DNA from 4 places in the Oerskovia sp. NPDC060287 genome. Region 3 is predicted to be linked to each of the others. Evidence: riboswitches for the same ligand, from Rfam matches in the RefSeq annotation. Region 3 holds a riboswitch; each other region holds the start of a gene.
The links. A riboswitch is a leader RNA that binds a small molecule or an ion and turns the genes downstream of it on or off. The one in region 3 is predicted to bind thiamine pyrophosphate.
Positions count from the first base shown of each region.

Region 1: linked by a shared signal. The riboswitch ahead of thiO (glycine oxidase ThiO) and the one ahead of ACFWFR_RS13040 (thiamine ABC transporter substrate binding subunit) in region 3 are both predicted to bind thiamine pyrophosphate.
Region 2: linked by a shared signal. The riboswitch ahead of thiC (phosphomethylpyrimidine synthase ThiC) and the one ahead of ACFWFR_RS13040 (thiamine ABC transporter substrate binding subunit) in region 3 are both predicted to bind thiamine pyrophosphate.
Region 4: linked by a shared signal. The riboswitch ahead of thiD (bifunctional hydroxymethylpyrimidine kinase/phosphomethylpyrimidine kinase) and the one ahead of ACFWFR_RS13040 (thiamine ABC transporter substrate binding subunit) in region 3 are both predicted to bind thiamine pyrophosphate.

Region 1 covers NZ_JBHXBO010000193.1:1,887-4,077, reverse strand. The annotation lists gene ACFWFR_RS15060 (multicopper oxidase family protein) at 1-609, opposite strand, end outside; gene ACFWFR_RS15055 (DUF6220 domain-containing protein) at 612-1,067, opposite strand; TPP riboswitch at 1,278-1,355, shown strand; gene thiO (glycine oxidase ThiO) at 1,362-2,191, shown strand, end outside.
Region 2 covers NZ_JBHXBO010000026.1:5,476-7,666, forward strand. The annotation lists gene thiC (phosphomethylpyrimidine synthase ThiC) at 1-1,314, opposite strand, end outside; TPP riboswitch at 1,305-1,414, opposite strand; gene ACFWFR_RS04075 (diacylglycerol/lipid kinase family protein) at 1,591-2,191, opposite strand, start outside.
Region 3 covers NZ_JBHXBO010000142.1:1,765-3,955, forward strand. The annotation lists gene ACFWFR_RS13030 (serine hydrolase) at 1-326, opposite strand, end outside; gene ACFWFR_RS13035 (DUF4235 domain-containing protein) at 394-663, opposite strand; TPP riboswitch at 833-958, shown strand; gene ACFWFR_RS13040 (thiamine ABC transporter substrate binding subunit) at 1,016-2,104, shown strand; gene ACFWFR_RS13045 (ABC transporter permease) at 2,116-2,191, shown strand, end outside.
Region 4 covers NZ_JBHXBO010000053.1:17,575-19,765, reverse strand. The annotation lists gene ACFWFR_RS07005 (HEAT repeat domain-containing protein) at 1-736, opposite strand, end outside; gene ACFWFR_RS07000 (hypothetical protein) at 889-1,227, shown strand; TPP riboswitch at 1,307-1,407, shown strand; gene thiD (bifunctional hydroxymethylpyrimidine kinase/phosphomethylpyrimidine kinase) at 1,399-2,191, shown strand, end outside.

The sequences.
Region 1 (2,191 bases), on a different contig from region 3:
GTGTCCGCTCCCGGTGTGCGCTCCCGTGCCCGGGACGGCGGCGGCCGCGGCCCCGACGGCACCGGGACCGACCACCTCGAGATGCACCTCTGCCCGGCTCGCCCACCAGGCGAGCCCGAGCGGCAGGAGCAGCACGAACGCAGCGGCGAGGCTCACGCCCCGCACGACGCCCGGGTCACGCCCGGCGAGCACGAGCCACGTCACGAGGGTCGCGGCCGCGACGAGGAGCACGACGACGCCCCCGCTGAGGGGCCCGACGGGGTAGCCGACCACCAGCACGAGGACCAGCTCCCCGGCGGTGGCGTACGCCGCCCCGAGGAGGCAGGCCTGGCGCGCCGGCATCGCTGGACGGCCCCTGCCGACGACGAGCACGACGAGCGCGAGCACCGCCCCGCCGACGGCGAGCGGGAGCCCGACGAGCACCTTCTCCTGGACGAACCACCACCCGTGCCCGCCCAGCAGGACCACGACCCCGACACGCAGCACGAGCGCCACGGTCGCGAGCGCGACCCACGGGCCGCGCCGCGGCCGGAGCGCGGCGAGCACCCACCCGGCCCCGCCCGCGAGGGCGAGGACCAGGTAGACGAGCTGGAGGGCGGGGACGGTCACCGTCAGACGTTCCCGGGGGCGGTGGTCGACGCCGGGCTGGGCACGCGCCCCTCCGCCACGAGCGCCCGAGCCCTGGACGCGACGGTCCCCGTCACGCCGAGGATCGCGAGCCCGTTGAGGGCGTGGAAGCCGAGCATGATGGTGCCCGCCGTGGTGATCTCACCAGGGGGCGGCTCCGACCCCGTGAGGACTCCGGTGAGGATGAACAGGATCGTCTGGAACAGCAGGAGGCCGAACCCGAGCACGGCCAGCCACACGGTGCGTCTCCCGGCCTTGGCGAGGGCGGCGAACACGATGGACAGGATCATCAGCAGGGGCAGCACGATGCGGCCGCTCGTCCCGTGGATCGCGAAGAGCTCGTCGTCGGGGTCGCTGAACACGCCGACGGCGGCGAAGTAGAACTGCATGACCACGGCGACGACCACGAGGACGCTGATCACGAGGAATGTCTTGCGCATGAGGAGCTCCACCTGAAGCGGGGAAGGTGGGCGGGCCGCTCGGGTCCGCGGCGGGGCGGTCGATGCTCGACCGCTCGGGGAGGCCGTCCCTGGAGGGAGGTCGCACGCACGGGAGTCGGATGTCCCAGCGGATACACCGAGAGAGGTCGGCAACGCCCCGGTTGATACACGGTCGGCGACCGGACGCGTGCGTTGTAGGGTGGCCGCGAAGCACGGGAGCCCCGCACGGGGCTGAGAGGGCGAGAGCCGACCGTCGAACCTGATCTGGGTCATGCCAGCGAAGGGAGCGAGCGCATGTGCGCAGCCCTGTCCACCGACCACCCTGTCCTGCCCTCGCGCCCACCGGGGCGCGGCGAGAGCCCGCGGGGCGTGCCGCCGTCGGGCGCGGAGGGGCGAGCCGCGCCCGCCCACCGGAGGACCACGGACGAGGGGCCCGACGGCGCCACGGACGTCCTCGTCGTGGGCGGCGGCATCGTGGGGCTCACCGCGGCCTGGCGGGCCTCTCGCGCGGGCCTGCGCGTCACCGTCCTGGACCCTTCCCCCGGAGACGGCGCGACGCACGCCGCGGCCGGGATGCTGGCGCCCGTGACCGAGGCCGACTTCGGCGAGGAGGCCGCGCTGCGCCTGGGCTCCGACTCCGCGGCGCGCTGGCCCGTGTTCGCGGCCGAGCTCGAGGCGGGCTCGGGGCTGAGCGTGGGCCTGCGGACGACCGGGACCCTCACGCTGGCCTACGACGGCGACGACCTCGCGCTCGGGCGTCGCGTGCGCGCGCTGCAGGAGGCGTGGGGGCTCGACTCGACCGAGATCTCGGTCGCCGCGGCGCGCGAGCGGGAGCCGCTCGTCGGTCCGCGCGTCGCCGGGGCGTTCTGGGCGCCCGGCGACCACCAGGTCGACCCGCGCGCGGTGCACCGCGCCCTGACCGCAGCCCTCGCGCGGGACCCGCGTGCCGCCGTCGTGCACCGCCGGGCGGTGCGGCTGCTCCGCTCGACGGGCCTCGGCTCTCCCGTGACCGGGGCCCTCGACGACGCGGGGGTCGTGCACCGCGCGGGAACCGTGGTCCTCGCGGCGGGCGCGGACTCGGGCGACCTGCTCGTGGACGTCCCCGAGGTGTGCGCACCGACCCG
Region 2 (2,191 bases), on a different contig from region 3:
CTCCTTGGGCGTGACGTAGCAGAGCATCGCGGTCCCGGCCTGGGCGATGATCGCGGCCCCGATCGCGGACGTGATGTGGTCGTACGCGGGCGCGATGTCGGTCGCGAGCGGGCCGAGCGTGTAGAACGGCGCCTCCTCGCACAGCTCCTCCTCGAGGCGCACGTTCTCGACGATCTTGTGCATGGGGACGTGCCCCGGGCCCTCGATCATGACCTGCACGCCGTAGGACTTCGCGACCTTGGTCAGCTCGCCCAGCGTGCGCAGCTCGGCGAACTGGGCCGCGTCGTTGGCGTCCGCGATCGAGCCCGGGCGCAGGCCGTCGCCCAGCGAGAACGTCACGTCGTAGTCGCGCAGGATCTCGCACAGCTCCGCGAAGTGCGTGTACAGGAACGACTCCTGGTGGTGCGCGAGGCACCAGGCAGCCATGATCGAGCCGCCGCGGGACACGATGCCCGTGACGCGGCGAGCGGTCAGCGGGACGTAGCGCAGGAGGACGCCCGCGTGCACGGTCATGTAGTCGACGCCCTGCTCGGCCTGCTCGATCACGGTGTCGCGGTAGATCTCCCACGTGAGCTGCGCGGGATCGCCCTTGACCTTCTCGAGCGCCTGGTAGAGCGGCACGGTCCCCACGGGGATCGGGGAGTTGCGCAGCACCCACTCGCGGGTCTCGTGGATGTCCTTGCCCGTCGAGAGGTCCATGAGGGTGTCCGCGCCCCAGCGGGCGGCCCACACCATCTTCTCGACCTCCTCCTCGATCGAGGACGTCACGGCCGAGTTGCCGATGTTCGCGTTGATCTTCACGCCGAACGCCTTGCCGATGATCATGGGCTCGATCTCGGGGTGGCGGCGGTTGGCCGGGATCACGGCCCTGCCCCGCGCGACCTCGTCGCGCACGAGATCGACGTCGACACCCTCGCGGGCCGCGACGAAGCGCATCTCGTCGGTCACGACCCCGGCCCGCGCCCAGGCGAGCTGCGTCCGGGCGCCACCCGTGCCGCGCTCGGTGGGGGCGGCGTCGGGCCGGAGCCAGGACGCACGCAGGGCGGGCAGGCCGCCCGCGAGGTCGAACGCCGCGGGGTCGTCCGACGAGGTGTACGGGCCCGAGGTGTCGTACAGGTCCAGGTGCTCGCCGTTGCTCAGGTGCACGCGGCGCTCGGGGACGCGCAGGTGCTCCGCACCCGGGACCGGGTGGTGGACCTTGACGGACCCCGCGATGGGTCCGGTCGTGATGGTGTGCGCGGACGACCCGGTGGTCACAGCGGGTGCAGCGGTGGCGGGCCCGGTGGTTGCGGGCACAGCGGTCTCAGAGCTCATGGCTCTCTCCCTACGTCGGCATGATCCGAACAGGTTCGAACGGTCGGCGGCGCTGAGCCGCCCTCTCAGCTCGCTGCTGCGAGCTCCCGTGGGTGTGTGGAGTTGTGGGTCGTGCTGGTGGTGCGGTGTGCTGGGTGGTGCGCGGCCACCGTAGCGCACGGCGCTGGGCGCCGGCGCGCGGGTCCCACGACCGCCCCTCTCCCCGTGAGTGCGGAGCTCTTGCGAGAAACGCCGGGCGTGTCGCGCAAGAGCTCCGCACTCGGCGACTGGCCTGGATCACCCGTCCGTCGGTGCCCCGTCCGCGATGTCGTCGGACGTGTCGGGCTGGTAGACGCACACCCACAGCGCACCGGCGCGCACGCTGACCTCGAGCTTCTTCGACGGCTCGATCACGTCGCCGTCGAGCTGGCGCGGCTGCGGCCGGTCGGAGATCACCGAGATCCGTGACCCGCGCAGCACCTCCATGTTGGGGACGCGCCTGCGTCCACGCAGCACCCCGACGAGGAGCTGGACCCAGTGGCCCAGGTTGCGGGGCGCGAGGATCGCGACGTCCATCTGCCCGTTGTCGGGCACGGCGTCGGGCAGCAGGTTGACGCCTGCCTGGAGCTTGCCGACGTTCCCCACGAGCACGCTGCGCGCCCGACGGCGCAGCACCGGCCGGTCGTCGACGCGCACCTCGACCTTCATCTCGTCGTCGGCGAGGTGCTTGAACGCCGAGACGACGTAGGCGAGCGCACCCGCCTTGGCCTTGAGCGCGGTCGGTGCGTCCTCCATCATCGCGGCGTCGAGCCCCATGCCCGCCATGACGGCGAACGCCTGTCCGTCGACCTCGCCGATGTCCACGGCGCGGCGCCCTCGGTCGAGCGCGAGGCGGATG
Region 3 (2,191 bases):
GGCACCCACTCACGGTCTGCGCGGAGCCGGTCCAGGACGGGCACGAGCTGCGCGGCGGGCACCTGGTCCAGGAACGACCGGGCGAACCGCCGGTCCAGCGTCGCGGCGTCGGGGGAGGCGTCCGCGTTGAGCAGCTCGAGCACCCAGCCGGCCGCCATGCCGACCGTGCCGTCGGGCAGCGCGACCGCGGTCGCGGCCGCGCTCGGCGTGGGCGGCACCTCGGAGCCGTTCCCGGACGACGAGCACCCGGTCAGTGCGAGCCCCACGACGAGGAGGCCTCCGACGAGGGGTGAGCGACGGCGTCGGGCAGCAGAGAGGGAGGGCATCGAGACACCCTACGGAACGACCCTCGCGCGGCGGGTGCGGACCCGCCGGTGCCGCCCGACCCCGGTCTCAGGACGCGCGGGCCGCGAGCCGCGTCACGACGCGCTTGGCCTCGCGCCCCGCGAATCGGCGGGCGAACACGCTCGCGGCCGCAGCGGCCGCGGCGAACGTGACGGCGCTGATGATGCCGACCTCGGGGTCGTCCAGGTCCTTGGGGGCGTCGTGCCCCGTCGCCTTGGCCCACGCGAAGCTCACGACCTTCTGCGCGACCCAGCCCGCGGCCAGCGTCAGGGCGACGGTCGCGACCTTCTCGGTGAGGGTCTGCTCGTTCTCGGCCATGTGGACCTCCTGGTGAGGGTGCGGCGGGCGGGGCGCGCCGCGCGTCGTGCACGTGCCCGACGGCGGAGCTCAGGTCCCACCGTAGCCGTCGCCCCGGGCGGGGCGCGCCTCGGGCGAGACCACACGCCGGACCCCTGCCCGCGCCGTCGGGCCGCGGTGTAAAGTCGCAGGTGAACGACAGGGGAGCGCCGACCGCCCGGAGACAACGGGCAACAGGCGCTGAGAGTGCGGACCACCGCAGACCCTCGAACCTGATCCGGTTAGCACCGGTGGAGGAAGTCGGGCTTCTCCAGCCTCGCTCACGGACCTTCCGTGCGCGAGGTCCCCCTCCTGTGACGTCCAAGGAGGACACGTGAACACCATCAGTACCCGCCGCGGCCCCGCTCACAAGATCGGCCTCGGTCTCGTCGGCGGGCTCAGCGCGCTGGCTCTCACGGCCTGTGCCGGGTCGACCGACACAGGCGCAGGCGACACCTCGAGCGCGGAGGCGAGCACCGTCACGCTCGTCACGCACGACTCCTTCAACGTGAGCGAGGACGTCCTCGCCGCGTTCGAGAAGGAGTCCGGGCTGACCGTCAAGCAGGTCGCTCCCGGCGACGGCGGAGCGCTCGTCAACCAGCTGATCCTGACCAAGGACGCGCCGCTCGGCGACGTCGTGTTCGGCATCGACAACTCGTTCGCGACCCGCGCGATCGACGAGGGCGTGCTCGAGCCCTACACGCCCGCGGGCCTCGCCGACTCGGCGGCCCAGTACGCCGTCGGGGACGGCGAGCTCACCCCCGTGGACCTCGGCGACGTCTGCGTCAACGTCGACCACGCCTGGTTCACGGCAGCGGGCATCCCCGAGCCCGTGACCCTCGACGACCTGACCGAGCCCGAGTACAAGGACCTGCTCGTCGTGACCAACCCCGCGACGTCGTCGCCCGGGCTGTCGTTCCTGCTCGCGACCGTCGGCGCCTACGGCGAGGACGGCTGGGAGGGCTACTGGAGCAAGCTCGAGGACAACGGCGTCAAGGTCGCTGACGGATGGTCCGACGCCTACTACGTCGACTTCTCCGGCTCCGAGGGCAAGGGCCCGCGCCCCCTCGTGCTGTCCTACTCGACGTCGCCCGCGTTCACGGTCACCGAGGACGGCACCGAGACCACGACGGGTGCGCTGCTCGACACCTGCTTCCGCCAGGTCGAGTACACGGGCGTGCTGGCCGGGGCCAAGAACCCCGAGGGCGCCAAGAAGCTCGTCGACTTCCTCGTGAGCGACGCGTTCCAGGCCGACATCGCCGACAACATGTACATGTACCCGGCGGACGCGGACACCGAGCTGCCCGAGGGCTGGGCCGAGTTCGCGCCCCTGTCCCCGTCGCCCTTCGAGGTCGCGCCGGCCGACATCACCGCCCACCGCGACGAGTGGATCAAGGCGTGGACGTCGACGGTGATCGGCTGAGCACGTTGCCCGTGAGCCGCGGCGTGCCCGCGGCGGTGCAGCGCGGCGGGCGGGTCCTCCTGTGGGGGCTCGCCGCCGGGCTGCCGC
Region 4 (2,191 bases), on a different contig from region 3:
CCGTGCTTCCGTTCGCGATGGCCGCGGTCTCCTCCGCAAGGTCTGCTGCGACGACGAGCAGCCGCTCGTGGACCAGGTCGCTCCCGGTGCGCCCGAGGGCACGGACCGCCCAGTACCGGGTTCTGGTGTCCGGACTGGCGGCCTGGTCGAGGAGCCAGGTCGTCTGGTCGGGCTCGATCGCGCCCAGGGCGGTCGACACGTAGCCCAGGAGCGCGAACCGAGGCTCGACGAGCTCGCGGCGCAGCCCGAGCGCGGCCTCGGACCCGCCGAGGTCGGCAAGGGCAGCGGCCGCGACCTCCCGGACGCGGTGGTCCGTGTCGCCGAGCACGTCGACGAGGGTCGGCACGGCCTCGTGCGCCCCCAGGACGCCGAGCACCTCGCAGCCGACCGTCCGCTCGTAGGCGACGGGTGAGTCGAGCAGGGCGAGGGCGTAGGGCACGGCTCTTCGGAAGCCCGCGCGTCCGCAGGCTGCCGTGAGGTACCAGGGTGCCGACGCCCCGTTCTCGAGGGCGCGCAGCATCGCCGGCTCGAGCGACGCGTCGGCGAAGGCGTAGAGACGGTTGAGAGTCCGCTCGAACGTGCTGATCGGGAACCGCTCGAAGCGCAGCACGACGTCGCGCAGGGCGTCGGCGGCCTCCCGGTCGCCGGCCAGGGCGCGTTCGGCGGCGGCGTCGACAGCGTCCTCGTCGACCGCGGGATCCGGGTCGAGGAGCCGGGCGAGCAGGTCGTCGGTCATCGCGAGGCCGAGCCGCGCGACGGACGCGGGTGGACGGGAACGCTGAGAACCATGGGGCGAGCATAGGGGGCCGGCCGACCGCCGGGTCTCCTCCGAGCGGGTCCGCTACGGTGGTCGCACCGACGTCGACGACGACCACCGAGGTGACCGCCATGCCCCGCCGCACCGTCCTGCTCGCCGGAGCCGTGGCGGCGTCGTGCGGCTCGCTGGCGCTGGCCGCCGCGCTGGGCGCGACCGGGCCGGTCGCGATCCCGCCGCAGGGGCCGTGGATCGTCGGGGTCGACGCGTGGCCCGACGGGATCGACGTCTGCATCGAGGACCCTGCGGTCGAGTACGCCGTGACACCGCTCCCTCTGCCGCCGCTCCCGACGACGGTCGCTTTCGTCCCCGGCGCCGTCCGCGAGGACGTCGAGCGGGTCGTGACGTGCCTGGACCGGTACGTCCCGCTGTCGAGCATCGACGTGATGACCGTGCCGGCCGGGGTCTCGTAGGCGCCCCCCGCTGATCCGCCCCCGGGCGACACCTGGTGGTCTCCGCCGACCGTCCGGTCCGGGTGCCCGCTATCCTTCCCCCGAAGACACGGGGTGCCCGCTCCCACGAGCCGGGCTGAGAACACACCCGTCGAACCTGATCTAGCTAGCACTAGCGAAGGGATGTCGGCAATGTCGCTTGCTGCCACCACACCTGTCCTGCCCCGACCCGAACCCGCGTCCAGCACCGCACGAGAACGCGTCGGGTCGCCCGGGGCCGAGGCCTCCCGCCCCCGCGTCCTGTCCATCGCGGGCACCGACCCGACGGGAGGCGCCGGGATCCAGGCCGACCTCAAGGCGTTCGCGGCGCACGGCGCGTACGGCATGGCGGTCACGACCGCCCTGGTCGCGCAGAACACGCACGGCGTCCGCACGGTCCACGTCCCGGGCGCGGACTTCCTGACCGAGCAGCTCGACGCGGTCTCGGACGACGTGGTGATCGACGCCGTGAAGATCGGCATGGTCGCCGACGAGGCCAATGCGCGTGCCATCGCGACGTGGCTCGGCCGGGTGCGTCCGCCGTTCGTCGTGCTCGATCCCGTCATGGTCGCCACGAGCGGCCACCGCCTCCTCGACGAGGGGGCCGAGCAGGCGGTGGGCGACCTGGTCGCGCTCGCCGACCTCGTGACCCCCAACCTCCCCGAGCTGGCCGTCCTCCTGGGCGAGCCGGCCGCGACCACCTGGCCGGACGCCCTCGCCCAGGCGAGGCGCCTGCACGTGGCGAGCGGCGCCGTCGTGCTCCTGAAGGGTGGTCACCTCACAGGGGAGGAGTCGCCCGACGCGCTCGTGGGGCCCGACGACGTCACGACCTTCTCCGCGCCCCGCGTCGACACCGTGCACACCCACGGGACGGGGTGCTCGCTGTCGGCTGCGGTTGCGGCGCTCCGACCCCGGCGCGACGACTGGGCGGGCGCCGTGCGCGATG